Regions from separate parts of the Paenibacillus sp. FSL P4-0176 genome, predicted to be linked through region 2. Evidence: riboswitches for the same ligand, from Rfam matches in the RefSeq annotation. Region 2 holds a riboswitch; each other region holds the start of a gene.

Region 1 (3,496 bases), 3.1 Mb from region 2:
TAAAGATAGTGGAAAAGTAGAATGGACACCTAAGGTACGTTATGGATATCTGGATCAGCACACAAAGCTTACCCCAGGCAAAACTATTCGTGACGTTCTTAAAGATGCATTCCTTCCGTTGCTTGAATTAGAAAAAGAAATGATGAATATAACGGACCAGATGGCAGATGCAGATCCAGATAAGCTGGAGCAGTTGCTGGAAGAGATGGGCGATATTCAGGAACAACTGGAACAGGGCGATTTTTATCTGATTGACGTAAAAGTGGAAGAGATGGCCAATGGTCTTGGTTTGTCCGCAATTGGTCTTGATCGGGATGTCGCAGCTCTAAGTGGTGGGCAACGTACCAAGGTGCTTCTTGCCAAGCTTCTGCTTGAGAAACCTACAGCCCTTTTGCTGGATGAGCCGACCAACTATCTGGATGTAGAGCACATTGAATGGTTGTCACGTTACCTGAAGGACTACCCTCATGCGTTTCTTTTAATCTCCCATGACACGGAATTCATGAATGAAGTCGTAAATGTCATTTATCATTTGGAATTTGCCAAATTAACGAGATATGCAGCGAACTATGACAAGTTCCTCGAGATGGCTGATATGAATAAAGCCCAGCATATTGATGCGTACGAGAAGCAGCAAGAGTACATCAAGAAGCAGGAAGATTTCATTCAGCGTAACAAGGCACGTGCTTCAACTTCAGGTCGAGCGAAGAGCCGGGAGAAACAGCTGGACAGAATTGAACGTATTGATCGTCCAGATGAAGCGGCCAAACCAACGTTCAAATTCAAGGATGCCCGTGCGAGTAGCAAAACGGTCTTTGAGGGCATTGATTTTGAAATTGGATATACGTATCCTTTGCTGCCTAAGATGACAATGACAATTGAACGTGGTGAGAAAATTGCCATCGTAGGTTGTAATGGTGTGGGTAAATCGACGCTGCTGAAAACCATCTTGGGCAAAATATCTCCACTCAGTGGAAAGACCTTTTTGGGAGATTATCTCGAAACGGCCTATTTTGAGCAGGAAGTTCGTGCTGGAAATATCACGCCGATTGAGGATGTCTGGAATGAGTTTTCACATTTGACCCAGAATGAGGTCCGGGGTCATCTCGCTCGCTGCGGGTTGAAAAATGAGCACATTACCCGTCCGCTTAACATGCTGAGTGGTGGAGAGCAAGCCAAGGTTCGTCTATGCAAACTCTTGATGCGTGAAAGCAACTGGATTCTATTCGATGAGCCGACGAACCATTTGGATGTCACAGCTAAAGCTGAGTTACAGCGTGCCTTGCAAGAATTCAAGGGAACGGTGTTGCTGGTATCTCATGAACCTGATTTCTACGAGGGTTGGGTTACCAAAACATGGAATGTTGAAGAATGGTCTGAGAAAAACTAGACAATTCAAGCAACGCTTAATAGAAATGAACGGTGACAAAAAAATCCTTCTATGGTAACATAGGCTACAACTTCATATGAACACTAGGGGGGCCACACGATGTGGCTGAGATGGAAGAATGCGATTCCGGACCCTTTGCACCTGATCTGGATCATACCAGCGTAGGGAAGTGGCGAGCGCGTTTCAGTGGATGACGTGAGCAAACGGCAATTCGGAAGGATTTCAACCGTCTGCTTAACGAATTGAAACATGCAGTTGCGTGTATAACGTTATGGCTATAAGGTCTATAGCTTTATTGCACGAAATGAACTGTATGTATCAGTCAGTCATCTGGTCCTATAATTAATACGCAGCCACTCCCCTACGGGAGTGGCTTTTTTGTGTTTTCATAGCATTCACACATGGAAGGGGATGAACAGTACGGTAAGTTCTCATGAACATGTTCACGAATCATTTGAATTGCATGTTGTATCTACGGGTGTAGGGAATCAAGCATCTTTTGTAAAAGCTGCAAAGGACGTTTGGCCATGGGTGGACTACATCCATATACGAGAGAAACAATTCTCGTGGCAAGACAAGATCGGTTGGGCTGAAAGTCTGCGTAGCGTTGGCGTTCCGTCTTGTCGCATCGTTATCAATGGTTCAGAACTGCCACCACAGAATGACATCTATGGCGGTGTACATTGGGGGCAAGAGGCTATACGTAACTACAACCCTGCTGTTATAAGCAATGTCCAGCGAATTCGTCTGGGTGTATCTGTTCATTCAATCGATGAGGCAAAAATCGCTGAAGAACGGGGAGCTGATTACCTTTTCTTCGGGCATGTCTACTCAACCAACAGTAAGCCTGATCTTGAACCAAGAGGATTTTATGCTCTGGCTGAAGTGTGCTCTGGTGTCTCCATTCCTGTCATGGCAATTGGGGGCATCGAACCGGGAAACATTCACGCTATTCGCTCTGCAGGCGCACAGGGAGTCGCTGTGATCTCGAATGTATGGGCGAGCGATTCCCCGGATCGGGCTGCTGCATTATTAAGGCAGGCTATCGTTGCTACAGAAAGTTTGAGCCGCTGAATCAAGGAGATGAGAGGATGAAAAAGATCATTACTGATAGACCGGATAAGATTCATGCAGAAACGATTATTGTAGGTGGAGGCGTTGTTGGTTGTGCCATTGCGTATGAGCTTGCTTCCCGTGGACAGGATGTGATGTTGCTGGAGCGTTCGGCGATTGCGGGAGGCACTTCTTGTGCGGCGGCTGGAATGCTGGCGGCAGATAGTGAGGATTTTGCTCATCCTTTGATGGCTAAGCTCGCCAGACAGAGTAGACAGTTACTTCATGAGCAACAGGTGCTAATGGCTACACTAAGTGAGGCAGAGACTGGTCTGCAACGCCAGGGATTCCTAACTCCTTTTCGTTCATACAGTGAATTAAGTAGTTATAAGGACAATCGGAAGTCTGCGTTGTCTGCTTCTGCTGATGAGGTGTGGTGGGATCGTTCCGTTGTGCAACAGGAGGCATCATGGCTTAACAGAGATACGTATGGAGCCTACTACAGACCTTATGAGAGTGAGATTCTTCCAGTCCATCTAACGAAGGCATATGCTGAATCCGCTCAAGCATTGGGAGCGGGGGTCATTGAGGACATACAGGATATACGTGTGCAAGCAAACGAACACGGCGTGCAGGGGATCACCACATCGATCGGTGAGATGAAATGCAAACATGTCATTATAGCGGCTGGATTACAGAGTGAAGAGTTGATGAGACATGTGAATCTGAGCTTGCCTGTGTGGTCTGTAAAAGGTGAAATAGCCGCCGTTCAGTTCTCAAATGAACATGCAGGGTACAGACCTGACAGAACGGTGTATGCAGAGGATATCTATATTGTTCCCAAAGCCAATGGAGAGGTTTGGCTCGGGGCAACCAGTCTGCCAGGCAGAACGGATTTAAACGTTTCTGTACAGGGTGTTCAGAAGCTATTAACAGCGGCTACCCACTGGGTGCCTGGGATGAAAGAGGCACAATTTTTGCGGGCGTGGGCAGGCGTAAGGCCGGCAACTCCGGATGGTCTACCTTATATAGGTGCTTGCGAAAGTGTTCCCG
Region 2 (3,496 bases):
TTATCCAGCGTCATGTTAACTGCGAAGGAAGTTCCACCATTTTGGCGAACCAGTTTGCCAATATCATCTGCACGGAAATTTTTGATGTTAATTGTTCCAGCTGCATTCATCTGGAACACTTTATCATAAGCCTTATACGCTGCCCCACCGGTAATGTTAACCGTTCCGGCAGACTTCAATGTCAGTGCATCCTCGCCCACGTCCTGCCAGACCACATTCGATATATTACAGTTGCCATAACAGTGAACACCATCAGCAGCTGGTGATCCAATGTTTACGTTTTTGAGCGTGGCCCCTGCCTCCAGACGGAAGACTGGCTTCTGATTTTCTGCTTGAGATCCGTCGCCCAGTGTGGAAGGATTAGCTACAAATGTTTTGCCTTGACCATCATAGGTCGTGCCCTTTGGAACCACAATGGTTGAATTTACAACCGTAGGCGCAGCCGCAGCCGGAACTGCACCAAATATAGAAGCAACCAAACCAGCGGACAGTAACAACGTCAACATTTTTTTCATAACTTTATTCCTCCCTTATTCTCTCGTTTTTTGGTAGTGTACAGCCTGGGCTTGTACTGGAAGATCGTCAGAGGTGCACCTCTGTCCGATCTACAACCTAATCTTACCAAATAAGGGAGGTAACTAGAATAATCATTAGATCAGATATATCATGACAACGCACAATCCCTGTCATATCGGCATTTTTTGCATATCAGGTTTCTCAAACAATATGCTGATATCAACCTCTGGTATGCTCATTTGTAACGTATGTACCCCTCACTTAATCCCCAATAACAAAAAAAGACCACTACATTTGTCTCCAAATGTGTGATCTTGAATGTCTTCTGGCTTGCTGATATAAAATATCAGGCTCCAAATCTCTGACGATAACCGCACTTTCTACACAACTCTTCTACAGCTTCGCGTTTGGAGAAGCCATATACCAGATTGTTCGCTCGCTCACCCTCAATAATCTCCGAGAATGACTTCTCGTGCACATTACCCAGGTTAATCACACCCTCGCCATCGAGACAGCATGGAACCACCGTTCCATCTACAAGCACAGCTGCCTGACCGCGAAGTGCATGGCAAAAGCCTTTACCGTCATCTTCAGGCGCATCCAGACTTGGCCACTGGAACTCATGGTCCTGATTCAGGTATACATTCGGGGCAATTTTGACCCCACTGCCTGGAACTACTTTTTCCTCAATGCGGAAGTCGAGATTGAATTCACGTTCCAATACTTCAAGGGTCTCCCGATTTCGATTCATCTGAGCATTTGTGAAGTTATCCTGCGTCAGATTCCAAAGTCGGAATGAGATGATGACATTGTGCTTAACGGCCTCGTGTACAAAGGACAAAATATGACGCAGGTATCCGTCACGATCTGTTGAACCTTCATGCCCATCGAAGCTGTGCAGGGAGAAATTCATCTGCCGCAGCGCCGGTTTGCCAAGCAATTTATGCTGAGTCTTGGGCAGCAGTGTACCATTCGTTGTAATGTTCACCTTGAGTCCCTTCTCATGTGCGGAATCGAGCAACAGATCTATTTTGGGATGCAACAAGGGTTCACCTTTGACATGTAGATAAATATGATTGGTGTGTGGTTTAACTTGATCCAGTATATTGTTGAAGACTTCAGGATCAATGAATCCTTTGGCACGCTGTGTCTGCGGACAGAAGCTGCATGCCAGATTGCAGATACTCGTGATCTCAATATATACTTTTTTGAACGTTTTCAACTCGGGTCCCCATTCTGCTTCGGAGGGAGAACAATCCCGCCTGCATTTGTGATCCGGCCAATATGCGCCACCACTATTATATCGGGTTAGGGAGCCCAGGTAAATTGTTCAGTTGTTCGGGTCTGACTCCAAGTTCATCTCAAGAATTCTATCACGCTGCCTCTTTACAGTTCATGTTCAAGTGATATATGCTGAACACACAACTGCATATCTTGAACTTTTGCACTAGGGGAGCCTTGCGGCTGAGACGAATATGACTATTCGGACCCTTTGAACCTGATCTGGATCATACCAGCGGAGGGAAGTGGAGCGGCCTTTTAGTAAGCGGAATTTTTTCATGTATGTGAAGATAAATTGCGGATTTAACTTACAGACCCACTCATTTCTCCGGAAATGGGTGGGTCTTTTTTGTTCCTTTTGCAGAGTATAGGATGCCGTTGTTATTGCAGCAGTCTGACATCAAGGGGGTGAGGATCAGATGTATAACCATGTAACCATTCACAACGTAAGCTTTGCTTTTCCCGAAAAAAAGGATTCCCCTGTGCTCTCCAATGTGTCGCTTCAGGTTCAACAAGGAGAATTTGTCTCGCTCATCGGCTCCAGCGGATCAGGTAAAAGCACGCTCTTCAAGCTGCTCGCAGGCTTGCATGAACCAACGGTTGGCACCATCGATATAGCTGATGTCCCGCAAGGACAACGGCTCGGACGAGTCGCCTATATGCCACAGAAAGATCTGCTGTTATCCTGGCGAACCGTCATGGAGAACTGCATGCTTCCTTCCGAGTTTGCACCAGGCCGACAGGACAAGGACAAGTTACGTGCCAACATCCTAGCTGGATTGGCAAGGTTCGGCCTGTCGGGTTATGAACAGGCCTATCCAGATGAATTGTCCGGCGGCATGCGGCAGCGGGTGGCATTGCTTCGTACCTTGCTTACAGGCGGGCAGCTCATGTTGCTGGATGAACCCTTCGGTGCACTCGACGCATTAACCAAACGAGAAATGCATCGCTGGTTGCTGGAGCTGTGGGAGAGCTTTGGCCAAACCGTGATGTTCATTACACATGACATCGAAGAAGCCCTGCTGTTAAGTGACCGTATCATTCTGTTAACTCCAGGAGGGCAAGGTCAGCAGTTGCAGGAGATGACGGTTCCTTTACCACGCCCAAGGCATTCGGACATGATCTACGAACCGGCTCTCGTGCAGATGAGGCAACAACTGGAGGAACAATTGCATGCACGATAGAGCTGAGGTTAGCGTCTGGACGTGGTGTTCAAAGTGGCTCTCGAGGTCGTTTTCCCAATATGGTCTGTTCATTATGCTCATGTTCTTATTACTGGCGATCTGGGAAGTGATTGTGCGTATGGGATGGGTGCCCTCCTTCATCATTCCTGCACCCACGGCCATCGTAAGCTCACTGGTTAAGCATCGCCGTCTGCTGTTGACCATCCATCTGCCTGCTACCTTTATGGAGGTTGTTGTTGGTTTTGTCTTGTCCATAGTGACTGGAATTACGCTGGCAACAGGCATGCATATGAACCGATCGATTGAAAAGGCATTGTATCCCTTCATTGTAATTAGTCAGACCATCCCGCTGATCGCCTTGTCCCCCGTATTTATCTTGTGGTTTGGTTACACGTTGTGGAGCAAAGTCGCGGTGGTATTTTTAATCGCATTCTTCCCCATTGTGGTCAGTACCTACGATGGACTCCGCCAAGGCGATCCGGAGCAGCGTGAACTACTGCTCACCATGGGCGCCA
Region 3 (3,496 bases), 260 kb from region 2:
CAGCCAGATTGGCCTGCACAAAAGTACAGTGCACCGTTTGATGGCTACGCTGGAGGATCGAGGGTTCGTGATCCGCGATGCAGCAACAGAGAAGTACCGACTTGGCATCCGAATCTGGGAGCTGTCAGCTCATATGTCCCGCAGTGATGATCCCGCTATTCTGCTGCTGCCTGCGATGGAGCGACTGAGAGATCGATTGGGGGAGACCGTGAGTCTGTACCTGCGTGATGGGAGTGAACGGATTCGTATTCAGGCGGTGCAAAGTGATCAGGCGATCCGCCGAGTTGCTCCCGTTGGTGTTAGACTCCCGCTGTCTGTGGGGGCTTCCAGCAAAGTCCTGATGGCGTTTGCCACGGACGAGGATCGTGAAGAACTGATGAACGGGCCGGAATGGCCGGTGTTTATTGATCCCGCGGTGTATTTAGCGCAGATGGGAGATATCCGGGATAACGGATATGCCACAAGTTACGAGGAACGTGAGCCGGGAGCTGCCGCGGTATCTGTACCGATTATGGATCGCAGAGGCAATATTGCAGCTGCCCTCTCGGTCTCAGGACCTGTCAGCCGACTTTCGCAGGAGACATTGCATGAATACGCACCTGTGTTGAAGGATGCTGCTACGCAAATGGGGCTCATGTTATCCTGATGTTGATGTAAGTTTTTTCTCCAATAGAGTTTGATCATTTGGAATATAAAGGTTGTTTTTATGTTCCGGTTGCGCTACTCTGTAATGGACGGCCCAGCGGGGCCAGCTTCATTGAATATGAACGGCGGCTTATGTAAGCTGCAACTAATTAACGTTACTGGGGGAGTCCGAATTGTCCGGACTGAGACGGAATCGCATGAGATTCCGGACCCTTTGCACCTGATCTGGATCATACCAGCGTAGGGAAGTAATCGGCGATATGACCACAACCACCACATGATGTGACCCTTGTAGGGCTCCGTTAAGGAGCTGCATAAAGGTGCATTATTGGTGATGGACATAAAAGTCGGTTCCTTCGGGGACCGGCTTTTTTATATACAGGGAACGGGCGATATAGCGCGGATTTTATGGGCTTCTTTTTCGATAACCTGCGGAAGTGGGCTTGGATGAGGAGGGAAGTCTTATAGATCGATGATCTGTGGCAGCCTCCGTCTGTTGTTAACTGTACATGAAAAGTGTCTCCCCTGGTCTGGTGTAGGATCGCTCTTTCTTCTCTGCATTGCGCATGATTTGGGACAGGTACGTAAGCGAGCTAATGATGAAACCAACCAAACAAGCGACGAACACTGAGGAGGAGACAAGTGAACATGAGTACAGGAAATCAAACGGGACAACAAGCGATGGAACAGGAACATAACGGTCAGCAGGTGGAAAAAGAAACAGGGGCGGCCGGACGGGTCCAGCCCTTTCCGGGCAGCCGCAAAGTCTACATTCAGGGCTCACGGCCGGACATTGCTGTACCGGAGCGTGAGATAGCCCTTCATGACACGAATACTCCCCAAGGGGTGGAGCATAACGAACCGTTGCGTGTCTACGATACGAGCGGCCCGATGACCGATCCCGCATTTCATGCGGATATCCGCGCAGGTTTGCCAGCCCTGCGCACCCGTTGGATCACAGAGCGTGGCGATGTTGAAGCTTATCAAGGCCGTACGGTTAAACCGGAGGATAACGGACTGAAGCCCGGAGGAAAGAGAGCTGGAGCCGAAGAGTACCCTGGATTACGAGGCAAACCGCTGCGAGCACAGACAGGACGCTGTGTGACTCAGATGCATTATGCGAGGCAGGGAGTCATTACGGCAGAGATGGAGTTCGCCGCTATTCGTGAAGGCGTGGAACCGGAATTTGTAAGACAGGAGCTGGCGAGTGGACGGGCCATTCTGCCATCCAACATCAATCACCCGGAGAGTGAGCCGATGTTGATTGGTCGTCATTTTCATGTGAAGATCAATGCCAACATAGGTAACTCTGCCGTATCTTCCTCCATTGAGGAAGAGGTCGAGAAGATGACTTGGGCAGTACGATGGGGATCAGATACCGTAATGGATCTGTCCACAGGCAAAAACATTCATACCACCCGGGAATGGATTATCCGTAATTCACCTGTGCCGATTGGTACGGTGCCGCTGTATCAGGCGCTGGAAAAGGTGAATGGCGAAGCGGAAGCGCTGACTTGGGAGTTGTACCGTGACACACTCATAGAGCAGGCAGAGCAGGGCGTGGACTACTTTACGATTCATGCAGGTGTATTGCTGCGTTATATCCCCATGACCGCCAAGCGAATGACAGGCATTGTGTCTCGGGGCGGTTCCATTATGGCAGCATGGTGTCTGGCGCATCATCAGGAGAATTTTTTGTATACCCATTTTGAAGAAATCTGCGAGATTATGAAAGGGTATGATGTAGCGTTTTCGCTGGGAGATGGACTTCGTCCAGGCAGTATCTACGATGCGAATGACGAAGCTCAGATGGCGGAACTGGCCACGCTTGGGGAACTGACGCAGATCGCATGGAAGCATGATGTGCAGGTGATGATCGAAGGCCCGGGTCATGTGCCGATGCATAAGATCAAGGAGAATGTGGACTTGCAGATGGAGATCTGTAAAGAAGCACCGTTCTACACACTTGGGCCGCTAACGACCGACATTGCGCCAGGATATGATCACATCACATCCGCCATTGGGGCAGCCATGATTGGCTGGTTCGGCACGTCGATGCTCTGTTATGTTACGCCAAAAGAACATTTGGGCCTGCCCAACAAGGATGATGTGCGGGAAGGGGTCATCGCCTACAAGATCGCGGCCCACGCCGCCGATCTGGCGAAGGGACATCCACGTGCCCAGCGCCGCGATGACGCATTGTCCAAAGCGCGGTTCGAGTTCCGTTGGCGTGACCAGTTCAACCTGTCACTGGACCCGGAACGTGCGCTATCCTACCATGATGAGACGCTGCCAGCAGAAGGGGCCAAAGAAGCTCATTTCTGCTCCATGTGCGGACCGAAGTTCTGTAGTATGCGCATCACGCAGGACATTCGTGCCTTTGCGGCGGACAAAGGATTGTCCGAGAATGAGGCTGTAGCTGCCGGGATGCAGGAAAAGGCCGAGGAATATCGAACACGTTCCTAAGGGAGCCAAGTGATGAAGGTTTTTTGAAGCTTTAAATTATAAATATTGATTAATGTTTGGACAAGGCCAAACCCGCTTCACCGTAACTCTTGGATTCAATCCAACTTACGCCAAATCTGAAATAGGATACCTGCGATGACAAACAGCACGCCATCAGAAAGTTTAAGATTACTAGCATGTAGAAGTGCGGAAGAACCCATACCGACTAGGAACAAGATAAGAATATATAAAAATCGCATTAATTTATTCACCTCTCTTTTTGAGTGAAATGTGTAAAAGAGAACGATTTTTATATCGTTCTCTTTTGTTAATTTAAATTTATTCTACCTTATATTACATAAACATATTTAACAAAGACTTTATTAATAATTAAAATTTTTAAGTG
Region 4 (3,496 bases), 2.7 Mb from region 2:
GTACAGGATGCAAAGGCAGATGTGAATGACAGAGTAGATATCTTTGTTGATCTCAATAATGGCAAGACCACTTCATATGAAGCAGATGACCGACACGTAATCATTAAGCGGTCGGGCAAAGCTGAGGGTGTGGAGCAGCGTTCATATCGTGTACGCGAGACAAAAGCCGGATATCAGGTTGAATTGTCCATTCCGTGGGGTGGTATCCAAGTCGGATCAGAATATGAAGCCGGATTGGATATCCGTGTGACTGATGGCGGTTCAAGTGGGACACAACCTTATAATCCACTGTACTGGAATGATAGAACACAATCTCAGGAACAGGATACAAGCAAATACGGCGTGATTCAACTCGCCCCTATGCCCAAATCTGCACAAGCTGTGCAAGGGATTGTTCAGATTGATGGGAAGAAAGACACATCATGGAATAAGGCTGCACCATTTGAAGTAAAACGGTTGAACCAGAGCGAAGGTGCAGAGGCAGTGGCTCGCGCAATGTGGTCAGGTGAGTATCTATACCTGCTGATCGACGTCACTGATCCAAACATCATTACAGATAGTATCAACCCATGGGATCAGGATTCGGTTGAGATTTTCCTGGACGAGAATCACCAGCGCACACCGTATTTTCAATATGATGATGCCCAGTTCAGAATCAGTGCAGACAATGTGGGAACCTTTGCAGGGGGTGCCTCACCTGGACGCCTTGTAAGTGCTGTGAAGAAAACAAATAAAGGATATCTCGTAGAAGCCAGAATTCATTTACAATCATTGACGCCCAAAGCAGGAAATGTTCTCGGTTTCGAGCTCCAAATTAACGACAACCAGGGCGGAGGTAAGCAGAGCGTAGCCAAGTGGAATGATACGACCAATGAGAGCTGGAGAAATACTTCCCAGTACGGAATACTCACTTTTGTCGGAAAGAACAAACTCGGGCATTAAACCATCGGCAGTAGTTGCAAGAATAGAAACCATCATAACAGTGGCTGAAACTCAACCATTGTTGTGATGGTTTTCATCGTTTACATCCGTCACCAAAGGTGATGAGGGGCGATACAATCTTCCTTGACTATATTTAACAGCCCTTGATATACTAAATGGATGTTATTTTATCTTTTATGGGAATAGGAAAGTAATCAACTACATACAACCGTTTGCGAGGGAGCCTTAACCGGCTGAGAGGGTGTTAAACCGACCTTACCTGATTTGGATAATGCCAACGTAGGGATGCAACGATGAAACACTGTACTTGGGTAGCTCATGCGAACCCCCTTGTTTTAGTGTATTTGTCTGCGAAACATCCATAGGATGTTTCGTTTTTTTGTTTTTAAATACGTACATTATGAATTGGAGGAACACATGTTGACTATTTCAGAGAGACTATATCAGGCAGCACAGCCTGTGTGGAAGGAATGTCTTGAGCATCCCTTTGTTAAAGGAATCGGAGATGGTTCCTTAACGGTTGAACAATTTCGTTATTATTTGCTGCAAGACTACTTGTACCTGTTCGATTATGCCCGCGTATTTGCACTAGGTATTGTCAAGTCGCACGACCCCAAATTGATGCAGTTTTTTAGTGAAAACGTAGATAACATCCTGAATGGTGAAATGAAAATTCATCGTTCTTATATGGAGCGATTAGGAATTACAGAGGATCATGTTTTCCAGGTAAAACCTGCCCTGAAAAATGCAGCCTATACTAACTATATGCTCTCTGTTTCCCATGCGGGTGGCATAGCAGAAGTACTTGTATCCATTCTGGCCTGCTCATGGAGCTATGCAGAGATTGGTCAAGTCCTTGCCCAAAAGCCAGGTGCAGCTGAGCATCCTTTTTACGGAGAGTGGATCACAGGATATGCTTCCTCTGAATACAACAGCAACAATCAATCCCTAGTGACGTTAACTGATAAGCTATTAGAAGGCTGTAGCGAGGGAACGTACCAACGGATGGAGGATATTTTCGTGATGTGCAGTCGCTTTGAGCTTGATTTTTGGGAAATGTCATGGAAGCTGGAGCCTTAAGTTCACTGTAGTCAATTAAAGTAGAGAGCAGCGGCCATAAACAGTCTCAGGATAGAAATAAGTAGAATACGTAAAGGAACGCTTGCAATAAGCGTGTTTCGTGACGATGCCAAAAAAAGGGCGGATAGTGTCCGCCTTTTTTCATTGTTGAAATTCTTGACACAGGGACATTTTGTTCTCTGAAGTCTCTGGCTAAAATCAAAAAGGGTGTCAGGACGGAATGTTCATAGCAGTCTGAATGTTTTTCAGATCGAGCTGAATTTGCTCTGCAATATGGTAAGGGTGGTATAAACCATGCTGCACCATGTAATTTGATATCTTTTCATGAGAATCTATGGCTTCATCGAGCTGTTTCATCAAAATTTGTTTGATTTCGGGGGTGGCACATTCGGTCACAGCCATGGCGTAGTTTCTGACACCGCTCTTGGCGTTCATCAAAAAATCCATTGCGATCACGTCATCGGTCAGCGTATTAAGACCAGTCATGTGTTCTAATATTGGGTTCATTTTTTTATCTCCTATACAGTCGCTTTAGACAGCACTCCACCGAGCTCCTGAAGCTGCTGTTGTGATAAGATCGCATCTTGTTGCAAAATTTGCTTGAGCTCCGGGTCGGTTACCAGAGCTTGCATGGTCTTGGATTTAGTCATACAAACCGTCTTGAACGCAGCTATTTCATGTACCTCGAGCATCTCATGCAAAGCGTATGTGGAATCCATTCAGATTGTCCTCCCATGTATCTATTCATATTTAAGGCTTTAAGATGACTTTAATGCAATCGTCCGTTTTTGTATCGAACACTTCATAGCCCCGTTTGGCCTCGCTGAGCGGAATGACGTGCGTAACAATGTCGCCAGGGTCCACTTTGCCAGACGTAACCAACTCGTACATGTATGGCATGTAGTGAATGACCGGAGCTTGTCCGGAACGGATATTCACGTTTCGCTGCATGATATCACCGAGCGGGAATCCGTTATAACGTCCGCCGTATACCCCAGTGACTTGAATGGTGCCACCTTTGCGAACAGCCTGAGATGCAATGATAAATGCGCTCATGGTGCCGCCTTGCAGTTTCATACCGCTGGCTAGAAATTCAAGATCGCTCATCTTGCCGTCCATTCCTACCGCATCAATGACAACATCGGCGCCGCCTTTGGTCATTTCCTTGAGAGTGTTCCCAATATTCTTATCCTGTTCGAAGTTTACTATTTCCACATTGTTTGTTCGCTTCGCATGCTTTAAGCGGTAATCGACATAGTCGACGGCTATGACCCGCTTAGCTCCTTTCAGCCAGCAGAACTTCTGGGCTAGGAGTCCGACCGGGCCGCAGCCGAGCACAATGACCGTATCTCCATTTTTAACGCCGGCGTTATCTACGCTCCAGAATGCCGTCGTCATGGCATCGGCGATCAAGCTTAGCTTTTCGTCCGGTTGTTCGCAGTTTTCAGGGATCTTAAAGTGGGTAAAATTAGCA

Evidence for each region. Region 2 has a riboswitch for thiamine pyrophosphate ahead of MKY95_RS04640 (ABC transporter ATP-binding protein). Riboswitches for the same ligand answer to the same signal wherever they lie in the genome.
Region 1: it holds a riboswitch for thiamine pyrophosphate, as region 2 does, so the genes downstream of both, MKY95_RS18410 (thiamine phosphate synthase) here and MKY95_RS04640 (ABC transporter ATP-binding protein) in region 2, are expected to answer to the same signal.
Region 3: it holds a riboswitch for thiamine pyrophosphate, as region 2 does, so the genes downstream of both, thiC (phosphomethylpyrimidine synthase ThiC) here and MKY95_RS04640 (ABC transporter ATP-binding protein) in region 2, are expected to answer to the same signal.
Region 4: it holds a riboswitch for thiamine pyrophosphate, as region 2 does, so the genes downstream of both, tenA (thiaminase II) here and MKY95_RS04640 (ABC transporter ATP-binding protein) in region 2, are expected to answer to the same signal.

The regions. Positions count from the first base shown of each region.
Region 1 covers NZ_CP150242.1:4,088,159-4,091,654, reverse strand. Annotated here, with positions in the region: gene MKY95_RS18415 (ABC-F family ATP-binding cassette domain-containing protein) at 1-1,390, shown strand, start outside; TPP riboswitch at 1,466-1,575, shown strand; gene MKY95_RS18410 (thiamine phosphate synthase) at 1,802-2,464, shown strand; gene thiO (glycine oxidase ThiO) at 2,482-3,496, shown strand, end outside.
Region 2 covers NZ_CP150242.1:1,015,930-1,019,425, reverse strand. Annotated here, with positions in the region: gene MKY95_RS04650 (pectate lyase) at 1-515, opposite strand, end outside; gene MKY95_RS04645 (radical SAM/SPASM domain-containing protein) at 863-1,738, opposite strand; TPP riboswitch at 1,956-2,058, shown strand; gene MKY95_RS04640 (ABC transporter ATP-binding protein) at 2,217-2,981, shown strand; gene MKY95_RS04635 (ABC transporter permease) at 2,971-3,496, shown strand, end outside.
Region 3 covers NZ_CP150242.1:759,589-763,084, forward strand. Annotated here, with positions in the region: gene MKY95_RS03555 (IclR family transcriptional regulator) at 1-646, shown strand, start outside; TPP riboswitch at 796-909, shown strand; gene thiC (phosphomethylpyrimidine synthase ThiC) at 1,327-3,111, shown strand; gene MKY95_RS03565 (hypothetical protein) at 3,474-3,496, opposite strand, start outside.
Region 4 covers NZ_CP150242.1:3,726,889-3,730,384, forward strand. Annotated here, with positions in the region: gene MKY95_RS16760 (endo-1,4-beta-xylanase) at 1-942, shown strand, start outside; TPP riboswitch at 1,149-1,246, shown strand; gene tenA (thiaminase II) at 1,360-2,022, shown strand; gene MKY95_RS16770 (spore coat protein) at 2,233-2,529, opposite strand; gene MKY95_RS16775 (hypothetical protein) at 2,541-2,741, opposite strand; gene MKY95_RS16780 (zinc-dependent alcohol dehydrogenase) at 2,773-3,496, opposite strand, start outside.